Regions from separate parts of the Pseudoalteromonas sp. MMG005 genome, predicted to be linked through region 2. Evidence: predicted binding sites of a transcription regulator. Region 2 holds the regulator's gene; each other region holds the start of a gene.

Region 1 (3,284 bases), on a different contig from region 2:
GTCTGTATCATTTTCGTTGGGTACCATCGGTCTTGTGTCTGCGTGACCTACAACCACCAACCGGTTTTTATCAAAACCTCTCGCTTTCACCATTTCAGTTGCAACCGCAACCGCTCTGGTTGCTGATAAATCCCAATTATTACTGTAAAGCTCGTTGGTCACTTGAAAATCATCGGTATGTCCAGATACCGTTATTTCACCGGGTACATCCTTCAGTAATTCCGCAATATCTTGTATTACTGGTTTAAACTTTGGTTGTAAAAATGCACTGCCTGATGGAAAGGAGCCATTCTCTTGAATACGAATGATGATTTGCTGCCCCAAGGATTCGAGTTCAATTGCACCATCCATGATTTGTTTTTCCAATTGCTGGGCTATTTTTTTAACTAACTCATCGACTTGTTCTTGGTCTGCTGAAGAAACGGCCTGCTGCATAGATTGTTCTTGTGAGGTACTTTGTGACTCGCCGCCTCGCTTGTTACCTCTTTGCTCCTGTCGCCCGCCAGCAGAACTTTCATCGCCAGCCTGAAACTCTAACATTTGCTGCGTCATTTCCACGGTTTGCTGCTGAATTGTCTCGATTGGCGTAGGCTCAGGCTTACCTGGGGTAAACTCCATTGCAATTACACTGGTCCCCTTAGGGATATCCTTAACCTCTATTTTATTCTGCACACCAAATGCAAACTTCATTGAACCCGCAATTTGTTTAAACTTCAGTACATCCATTTCGGAGAAAGCAAGTAACAGCACAAAGAAGCACATAAGTAGTGACATCAGATCTGCAAAGGTGCCCATCCAAGCCGGTAAGCCTGGTGGGGGACATTTACACTCTTGCTCGTCAGACATGCTTACTCCTCTTTATCAGTGCCGCGTTTTGATTCAGCCAAATAATTTTTCAAAATCCCTTCTATTACCTTAGGGTTTTGGCCATCCTGAATTCCGAGAATCGCGTCCAATATTAGTCGTTGGTTTTGCTCCTCTTCATCCTTTCGCAATTCCAACTTTACCTGAATCGGGATCGCCACAACGTTCGCCAAAAAAGCACCATAAAGGGTCGTCAACAAAGCAACCGCCATTGCAGGACCGATGGCTTTAGGGTCATCCATGTTAGATAACATCGCAACTAAGCCAATCAATGTACCAATCATCCCCATTGCAGGTGCAATATCAGCCAAAGATTTAAATAATGACGCACCTTGTTCATGGCGAGAAGAAGTTAAGGAAATATCTTTTTGTAGTGTCGCTCTTACTACATCTGCGTCGTGGCCATCGACTAACATATCAACTCCTTTACGCATAAATGCATTCGGTATTTCAGCTTCTTCTAAGGCTAAAAAACCACCTTTTCGCGCTGAATCCGCAAGTTCTACAGCTTTTTCTATTAGCTCTTCTGGCGTTTCAATCTTAAACATGAACGCCTTTCCCATCACTTTGCCAATACCGAAAAATTGCGGCATTGTGAAGTTAGACAAAACGATAAAAAGTGAGCCACCAAATACAATAACGGCTGAGGCGGAGTCAGCAAACATAGCGACTTCACCGTCACTACTCATAAACATAGACATGGCAATCAAGCCAATCGCGCCCAATATACCTATTACTGTTGCTAAATCCACATCCCCTCCAGAGAGTCTTATCTACTATTTTTCTAATTCTGACTGCTATGCGCTGTAACCTAATAAAGTGCCTATGCAACACATCCTCTTATAAAGAGAAAGTACCAGCCTTGTTGTTTATCGGCAAGCTACTGAATATCTTAACCCAATTATATTAAAAACCCGAAAAATTGCGAACAAAGGCGTATGAGTATCTACCTCACAGTTTAGCGTAAAAAAATACGCTTATCTTTGACCTAGTACGCTATTGCCCCTAAAATTGAGCTCTTTTATCCAATAAGCCCAATAAAGAGACGTGACCATGGCTGTAAAGAAACCAGAAAACCTCAGCTTTGAAGAAGCGATACACGAGCTAGAAAGCATTGTGAGTGCAATGGAACAAGGTGAGCTGACTTTGGAGCAGTCATTGAAACAATTTGAAAGAGGTATTTTACTGGCTAATGCATCAAATCAGAAGTTACACACAGCAGAACAAAAAGTAGCCATCCTTATGGGTAGTGACACGCAAAGCGATACAATACCATTCACAGGCAGTACGGATTAAGTTGTGAATTTAAAAATAGAAATAAGCAATGCTCAACAGCGAGTTAGTCAGTTTATCGGTAATTACTTTAAGCAAGATTTAATCACCGATGAAACAGTCAAGGCCGCAACATTTTACAGTATCAATAATGGCGGTAAGCGTTTAAGGCCATTTTTAGTGTATGCAACAGGTAATATACTCGGCGCTCGTATTGAAGATCTCGATGTTATTGCAGCTGCTATTGAATGTATTCATAGTTACTCCCTCGTTCACGATGACCTTCCCGCAATGGATGACGATGACTTACGACGCGGAAAACCCACATGCCATATACAGTTTAATGAGGCACAAGCTATTTTAGCCGGCGATGCGCTGCAAAGCCTCGCATTTGAGTTAATTGCAGAGCACCGCTTTGCTATACCTGAATCTCGTCAATTACGCATGATTCAAGTACTATCAAAAGCTGCTGGATTACAAGGAATGGTCGGCGGTCAAGCATTAGACATTGCCGCAACTGATAAAGTTGTTAGCCTTGACGAGTTAGAAAAAATTCACCGCTTAAAAACTGGGGCTTTGTTGACCTGTGCAATTGAATTAGGCGCACTTTGTTCTCCAAATATGAATGAGACTGACTTTACAACATTACAGCAGTATGGACAGAATATCGGGCTCGCATTTCAAGTTCAAGATGACATCTTAGATATTGAAGGTGACACCTATACGCTCGGTAAACCACAAGGTTCTGATATAGGCAATAATAAGTCGACTTATCCTGCAATACTTGGTATGCCTGGAGCAAAACAAAAAGCGCAAGTTCTAACAACACAAGCAATAAAAAAGCTCAATAGTATTAATGCAGATACAGAGTTGCTCGCACAATTAGCAAAATACATAGTTGAACGCGATCATTAACGTCAATTCATGACGTATTAATGACGAAGTTGCATAAATAGATAAAATTAACCACTGGCTTTGTATATAATTACGCAAGGTTTGAGTAGGACATATATAAATACAATGATATTTGATAGTAGCAAGTACCCTTTATTGGCTTTAGCAGAAGAGCCTGAGCAACTGCGCCAGTTACCGCAACATAAATTACCCTCTTTTAGTAATGAGTTGAGGGATTATCTGCTTAACTCAGT
Region 2 (3,284 bases):
TGGTCGACTTAATTGATGTAACGTCTCTAATAATTGAGGGTCTGCAGGCTCTGGTTTTTCACGATTTTGAATATGCCCAAACATCTCATTAATGGTATCTAATGACTGTAGAATCACATCCATCAATTCGGAGCTAACGCCTCTTTGCCCTTGCCTTAATACATCAAACACATTTTCAGCACCATGACATGCATCAACGAGTTCGGTCATACTTAAGAAGCCGGCTCCGCCTTTGACAGTATGGAAACCTCGGAATATGGCGTTCAATAACTCCTTATCTTCAGGATTGTTCTCCAGTTCTACCAGTTGTTCTGATAATAGCTCTAGAATTTCTCCTGCTTCAACAAGAAAGTCTTGTAAGATATCTTCATCGACTTCAAAGCTCATGTACCTACTCTCCTATTAGAAGCCTAAACTAGACAATAAATCATCTACTTCATCTTGCCCAGAAACCACATCATCGCGAGTATCCGCATCCAATATGGGGCCTTCGGGACCTGATATAGCATCTATGTCTACTTCAGTTGCTTGAACTACCGCTTGCTCAGCGATTACGTCACTTTCTTGGGCTGGTAGTTCATCAGTCGTACCAAAAACGGTAAGCATATGGATAAGGTTATCTTCAACTTCCCTGACAAGTTCAATAACACGGCGAATAACTTGACCGGTTAAATCTTGATAATCTTGTGCCATTAGCACGTTAGTCATCAGGCCCTGTAACTCGTCAGTACGAGTTTGAGAGCCCTGCATAAAACGATCTAGGTCATGACAAAGCGTTTTAAATTCACCGAGTTGGATATCTCGGCTCATTAAACGATCCCACGTAGGCTTTATCTCTGAGATCTCGTCACCTAACTGTTGCGCTAAAGGTAAGCTAGCCTCTATTGCATCCATTGTTTTGTTAGCTGCATTCTCAGTCATTTCCATGACATAATTTAAACGTTGTTTAGCGTCAGGAATGGCTTCAGTCGTCAAATCAGCAAGGCGAGTATCGAGTTCGAAACTTTTTAGAGACTCATGCAATTGACGGGTTAATTTACCCACCTCCGCAAACAACTCGGACTGTTCTTTATTCGCAGCATCCAGTATAAGTTGGTCTGCTTTATCTTGCTCACCTTGTTCCAAATAAACAACAAGTTGTTTAGCTTGCTCAAGGGTGATTTGAGGCACAGAAGGCGTTGACATAAGCCTCTCCTTCTTATTGTTAACCTAAACGTTCAAACACTTTTTCTAACTTAGTTTTTAGCGTTCCTGCAGTAAACGGTTTAACTATATATCCATTTACACCAGCTTGCGCAGCAGCTACTATCTGCTCTTTTTTCGCTTCTGCTGTTACCATCAGAACAGGTATGTGCTTTAAACTATCGTCAGCCCTAATTGCACGCAATAAATCTATTCCTTGCATACCTGGCATATTCCAGTCTGTTACAACAAAATCAAACTCTTGATTTTGAAGCATAGGAAGCGCCGTACTTCCATCATCAGCTTCTTGTACATTTGTAAAGCCTAAGTCTCTAAGTAAGTTTTTGATTATTCTCCTCATTGTAGAAAAATCATCAACCACGAGAATTTTCATGTTTTTATCCAAAACATCCTCCAGTGAGGTTTCAACCTATTATTTTTACTCTAATTGACCCAGTCATTGATTTTAGCTTTGAGCTTTATCATTGCCTGCCCATGGATTTGGCTAACACGAGATTCACTAACATCAAGTATCTGGCCTATTTCTTTTAAATTCATTTCGTCGTTATAGTAAAGAGAGAGTACTAAACTATCCCTTTCTGGTAGCGATTGTATCGCTGTCAGCAACGATTCATTAAAACGTTCATTTTTAACGTTATTAAAAGGTTTGTCTAGCGATAAATCACGGTTTGCAGGAGTAATCACGTCTTCATCAACGCCTAAATCCTCGATACCGATAATTTTACTCGCATTTACATCATGTAGAATATGATGGTACTCATCTAACGTAATATCAAGTTTTTCAGCAATTTCAGTATCTTTTGGTTCTCTTCCCAACGCAGATTCAAGGAAAGATATCGCTTCAGCCACCGTCCTGCTGTTTTTATGAACAGAACGTGGAGCCCAATCACCTCGGCGGATTTCATCCAACATCGCGCCCCGGATCCGAATACCCGCGAATGTTTCAAAACTTGCCCCTTTACTGGCGTCAAAGTTTTTTGACGCCTCGATGAGACCAATCATACCTGATTGAATTAAATCATCTAATTGAATATTTGCAGGTAGCCTTGCCAATAAATGGCATGCCACCTTTTTTACAAGTGATGCATGACGTTCAACCACCATGCTCAAGTGTTCTGTTGTTTGATACCCCATCGCTTTACTCACCGATGATGCCATAGTTACCCATTGACAAGTTGTTCAATAAAAAACTCTAAATGCCCTGATGGCTGATGTGGTATAGGCCATTTAGCGGCCTTGCTTGCCAGCCCACGAAATGCAACCGCGGCTGGAGACTTAGGAAATAGCTCAACAATTGTTTTTTGACGCCGCGAAGACTTTCGCATGTTTTCGTCATACGGAACTGTTGCAACAAGCTCAAGTGCCACATCTAAGAATCTATCCGTCACTTTAGACAGTTTAGCAAATAACTCTTGGCCTTCTCTTAAACTACGCACCATATTCGCAACTATTTTAAATTTGTAAACGCCATGCTCTCTGCTTAAAACTTTAATCAATGCATAAGCATCTGTAATGGACGTTGGCTCATCACATACAACGACCATTACGTCCTGTGCTGCTCTAGAGAAGCTTAGCACCATATCCGAGATACCGGCGGCAGTATCTACAATTAAAATGTCAAATTCAGTATTTAACTCACTAAATGCCCGGATCAACCCAGCATGCTCTGCCGGTGTAAGCTCAACCATATTCTGTGAGCCGGATGTCGCAGGCACTATTTTTATGCCTGCTGGCCCTTCAACTAAAATCTCATCTAGCTCACATTCGCCCGATAAAACATGAGATAAATTCTTTTCGACACGCAGACCCAACATGACATCACAATTTGCCAAACCTAAATCGGCGTCTAAAACTAATACTCTGTTACCTTGTTGACCTAACGCTATAGCCGTGTTCAAAGACACATTGGTTTTACCCACGCCACCCTTACCACCAGTAACGGCTATGACTTTAACACCATGGTTATTATTTTGATTCATCCTACGCAGGCCACTTGCTTGATCTAAAACTGTGTTAATCATACATTCCTACTGTCTGAGACGCCACTGCTTCGCGCCTCGAATGTTGTGCTTTTATTCTCT
Region 3 (3,284 bases), on a different contig from region 2:
ACAACACAGCCCATCATAAATAGCGCGATTAGTAATATTTCTTGATGAGTAATGGCTGATAATACGTGGCCATACATTCCCAATAGTAACAAAATAAAGCTACCTGAAATTCCAGGTAAAATCATGGCACAAATAGCAATAGCGCCAGCAATAAAATAAAGCCACCAATGTGGCTCTGCTTCGGTAGGAGCCAGTGATGTGATAATCACAGCAATAATAGCGCCTGTAATACAGCTTACAATAGTACCTAACTGCCATTGTTTAACTTGCTTAGCTATAAATATAAAAGAGGCCAAGATCAAGCCAAAAAAGAATGACCACACTAGCAATTGGTGATTTGATAGCAAGTAAGTAATCACTTTAGCCAAAGACACAGCACTGGTTATTAAACCAGCAAAAACTGCTACCAAGAAACTACCATCAATATAGTCCCAGCTTGCTTTAACGCCATGCCGTCTCAATAATGCGATGGCTTCGAAATTTACACTTTTTATCGCACTTAAAAACCGAGCATAGATCCCAGTAATAAATGCTACAGTCCCACCCGACACTCCTGGTACAACATCAGCTGCCCCCATGCCTGCGCCTTTTAAAAATAAAAAAATATAGTCTCGTTTAGAATCAGACCGTTTTGTCACTGACGAACTCTCCGTATAAAATGAAATGCAAGTGTAACTCAGAAAAATACTATTATAATTAGATCTTATCCTGATTATGGCACGACGAACAGCGAAGCTATACGTAATTATGTATCAAACTTTTAGGTGAGCGACTCATTAATGATCGAAGACATTAACTTGAGCACCGCCTCGGCGCTTAGCTTGCAATAACGCTTCATCAACCAACATAAGTAAATGCTGACTATCAGACTGAGCATCTCCCCATACTACCCCCATACTTACGGAGACTGAATAGGCCGAAAGAGCAACGCTTTTAGTGATACATCGATAAACTTCATCAGCAAAGCTTGGGAGCATTTGACGGCTAATACATGGAGCAATAATTAATAACTCCTCACCGGCCCAACGCGCGAGTACTGCGTGGTTATAATGACGCATTAACGCATTACCAACTTGCTTTAATATTTCATCCCCCACTTCATAACCATACAATTGATTGAGCTGTTTAAAATTATCAAAATCGATAAATACAACAGCGGCTTCAGTGTAGATTTGTGGCATATGTGCCATTTTTAACTGTGCCCCTCTGCGATTTAATAAGCCTGTCAAGCTATCATGAAATGACAGGTATTCAATCTCGATATAAAACAATTGTGCTTCTTTCCAACGCCGATAAGAAAATAAGGCGAAGGTTACTGTCAGTGAAAAGCATAAGGGAATAAACTCGTCTAACTCTAAATCTTCATGGGACCTTGAAAAGTGATAAAGCCACTCTAATGTGTCATAACTTGAAAAAATGAAAAAGCAAAGAATATTGACAACAAAAAGAATGAATAACTCTTGCCTGTAGTTGATTTTTAAAGGCTTCATACGGCCAGACAACATAAAAAATACTCTCTCAACAATACAGATATAATGACTATCTTGCCTATATACCCTGCAACAGGACCGCTTATGGAAACACAGAATAAATCGATATACAACAATGTACATTATTATTTTTTCGTGTGTTCTGCTAAACAATAACGTACTTATGCCGATAACTTATCAAACCCTAGCAGCTACGAAGTATTATGTCTCAGCGAATTATAAACCTTTTCTTATTAATATGCGCACTAGTACTATGCAGAAGCGCCGCCTCAGCAGACTTTGTCATGCCAGAGGCAAAGCAAGAGGTAGAAAAACGAGATTTAACGAAATTTATCGATGAAAATGCATTGATTGATATTGAAACATCAAAAGGGAATAGTTTTGCTATTTATTCTCCATATATGGCCTCAACCAAACGTGGCATTGTCATTTTGATTCCTGATATTGGCCACCCTCCCCTTTCATATAATGGATTCAATTACCTCCACCACGCGTTAACCGATGACGGGTTTGATACCTACGCCATACAAATTCCAGACATTGCATTTAATGATACACTACCAAAAGATGACACAAGTAATTCCAGTAATACAGAAACAGCCAGCGAAGAAAGCATTGAAAAAAAAATGCAAAAACCCGCTAAATTTCTGGCTGAGCGAGTCCCTGAGAATTCACTAGACGACTATAAAGCACAACTCATAGACATTTTCAAAGCACTATATTCACAATTAACGATGTTAGAGAAAGAACAGCTTGTCGTCATTGCACAAGGTACTAGCGCCGGCGTGTTTAGTGAATACCTTGCTGATTTACCCAACATAAAACTCGACGCTTTTGTGGCCATTAGTGCACAGTTACCAAATAGCAGCAGGCAACGTCATTTACCTGCAAACCTATCTGTGATCAGCCCACCTTTACTTGATATCTTTTATACCAATGATAACCCTACTGTCACTCGCAGCATGCCCGAAAGAATAAGGTGGGTAAAACGCAATAGTAAATTTGACTACCGACAACGCCAGCTCTTTGGATTAACGACAGAAACCAGGCAACATCAGCGGCTGAGAAAAGAAGTTGATGGTTTTCTTCGTCAATTATGACCACCTATGTTGCTTGTTTTTATCTAACACTAGGATGGGTGCTTTAAAAACTCGTAAGCAGCTTGAATATCTTGACTTTTCTTTTTAGCGACTTCCATCATATGTTGAGGCAACCCTTGGGATACCAGCTTATCTGGGTGATGTTGCGACATCAATTTTCGATAAGCGCGTTTTACGTCTTTATCTGTCGCTTGTTCAGTTAACCCTAAAACAGCCAATGCTTGCATTCGAGTAATGCTTTCTGACTGCTGAGCTGTTTGAGAGCCTTTTTGCCTTTGATAATCACCTTGTTGCGCGCGTTGTTCTCGAAACTTAAATTCGGCTTGATAACGTTTCAAAATAAAGCGAAAGTGCGTATTCGAAATACCGAGTAATTGACTCACCTTTTGCAATAATTGCACTTCCTGAGGCGCTAAATGACCATCTGAAAACGCCATTTGAATTTGAATCTCTAAAAAAAGCTGCAGCAAATCGTAACGACGAGAAAAAACCTCTTTAAAATCGTTAACCGCGCCTTTTAATTCAAAATCATTACCTTTGCCATACCTAAATGCATTTTGGGCTTCTTGACGATCTTCCCCGTGCAGTCCCATTTCGTCCATAAATAATGTTGCAGCTTTAATGTGGGTTTCGCTCACTCGCCCATTCGATTTCGCAATATGGCCCATTACGGCAAAGCAACTTGAAAAAAACA

Evidence for each region. Region 2 encodes FliA, which starts transcription of late flagellar genes. Its sites were predicted from a motif close to CTAAAGNTNNNNNNNNNNNNGCCGATA; they were not measured.
Region 1: a site for FliA is predicted at 1,735-1,761, ahead of pomA (flagellar motor protein PomA). Genes of this name have one in related genera too.
Region 3: a site for FliA is predicted at 1,636-1,662, ahead of J8M01_RS02930 (DUF3530 family protein). Genes of this name have one in related genera too.

The regions. Positions count from the first base shown of each region.
Region 1 is NZ_JAGJEK010000010.1:68,693-71,976, reverse strand. It holds gene J8M01_RS09410 (flagellar motor protein MotB) at 1-846, opposite strand, end outside; gene pomA (flagellar motor protein PomA) at 849-1,616, opposite strand; gene J8M01_RS09400 (exodeoxyribonuclease VII small subunit) at 1,918-2,160, shown strand; gene ispA ((2E,6E)-farnesyl diphosphate synthase) at 2,164-3,051, shown strand; gene dxs (1-deoxy-D-xylulose-5-phosphate synthase) at 3,157-3,284, shown strand, end outside.
Region 2 is NZ_JAGJEK010000014.1:139,839-143,122, reverse strand. It holds gene J8M01_RS12765 (chemotaxis protein CheA) at 1-387, opposite strand, end outside; gene J8M01_RS12760 (protein phosphatase CheZ) at 403-1,185, opposite strand; gene cheY (chemotaxis response regulator CheY) at 1,205-1,588, opposite strand; gene J8M01_RS12750 (RNA polymerase sigma factor FliA) at 1,627-2,361, opposite strand; gene J8M01_RS12745 (MinD/ParA family protein) at 2,364-3,224, opposite strand; gene flhF (flagellar biosynthesis protein FlhF) at 3,217-3,284, opposite strand, start outside.
Region 3 is NZ_JAGJEK010000002.1:192,250-195,533, reverse strand. It holds gene J8M01_RS02940 (DUF368 domain-containing protein) at 1-638, opposite strand, end outside; gene J8M01_RS02935 (GGDEF domain-containing protein) at 777-1,505, opposite strand; gene J8M01_RS02930 (DUF3530 family protein) at 1,775-2,590, shown strand; gene djlA (co-chaperone DjlA) at 2,620-3,284, opposite strand, start outside.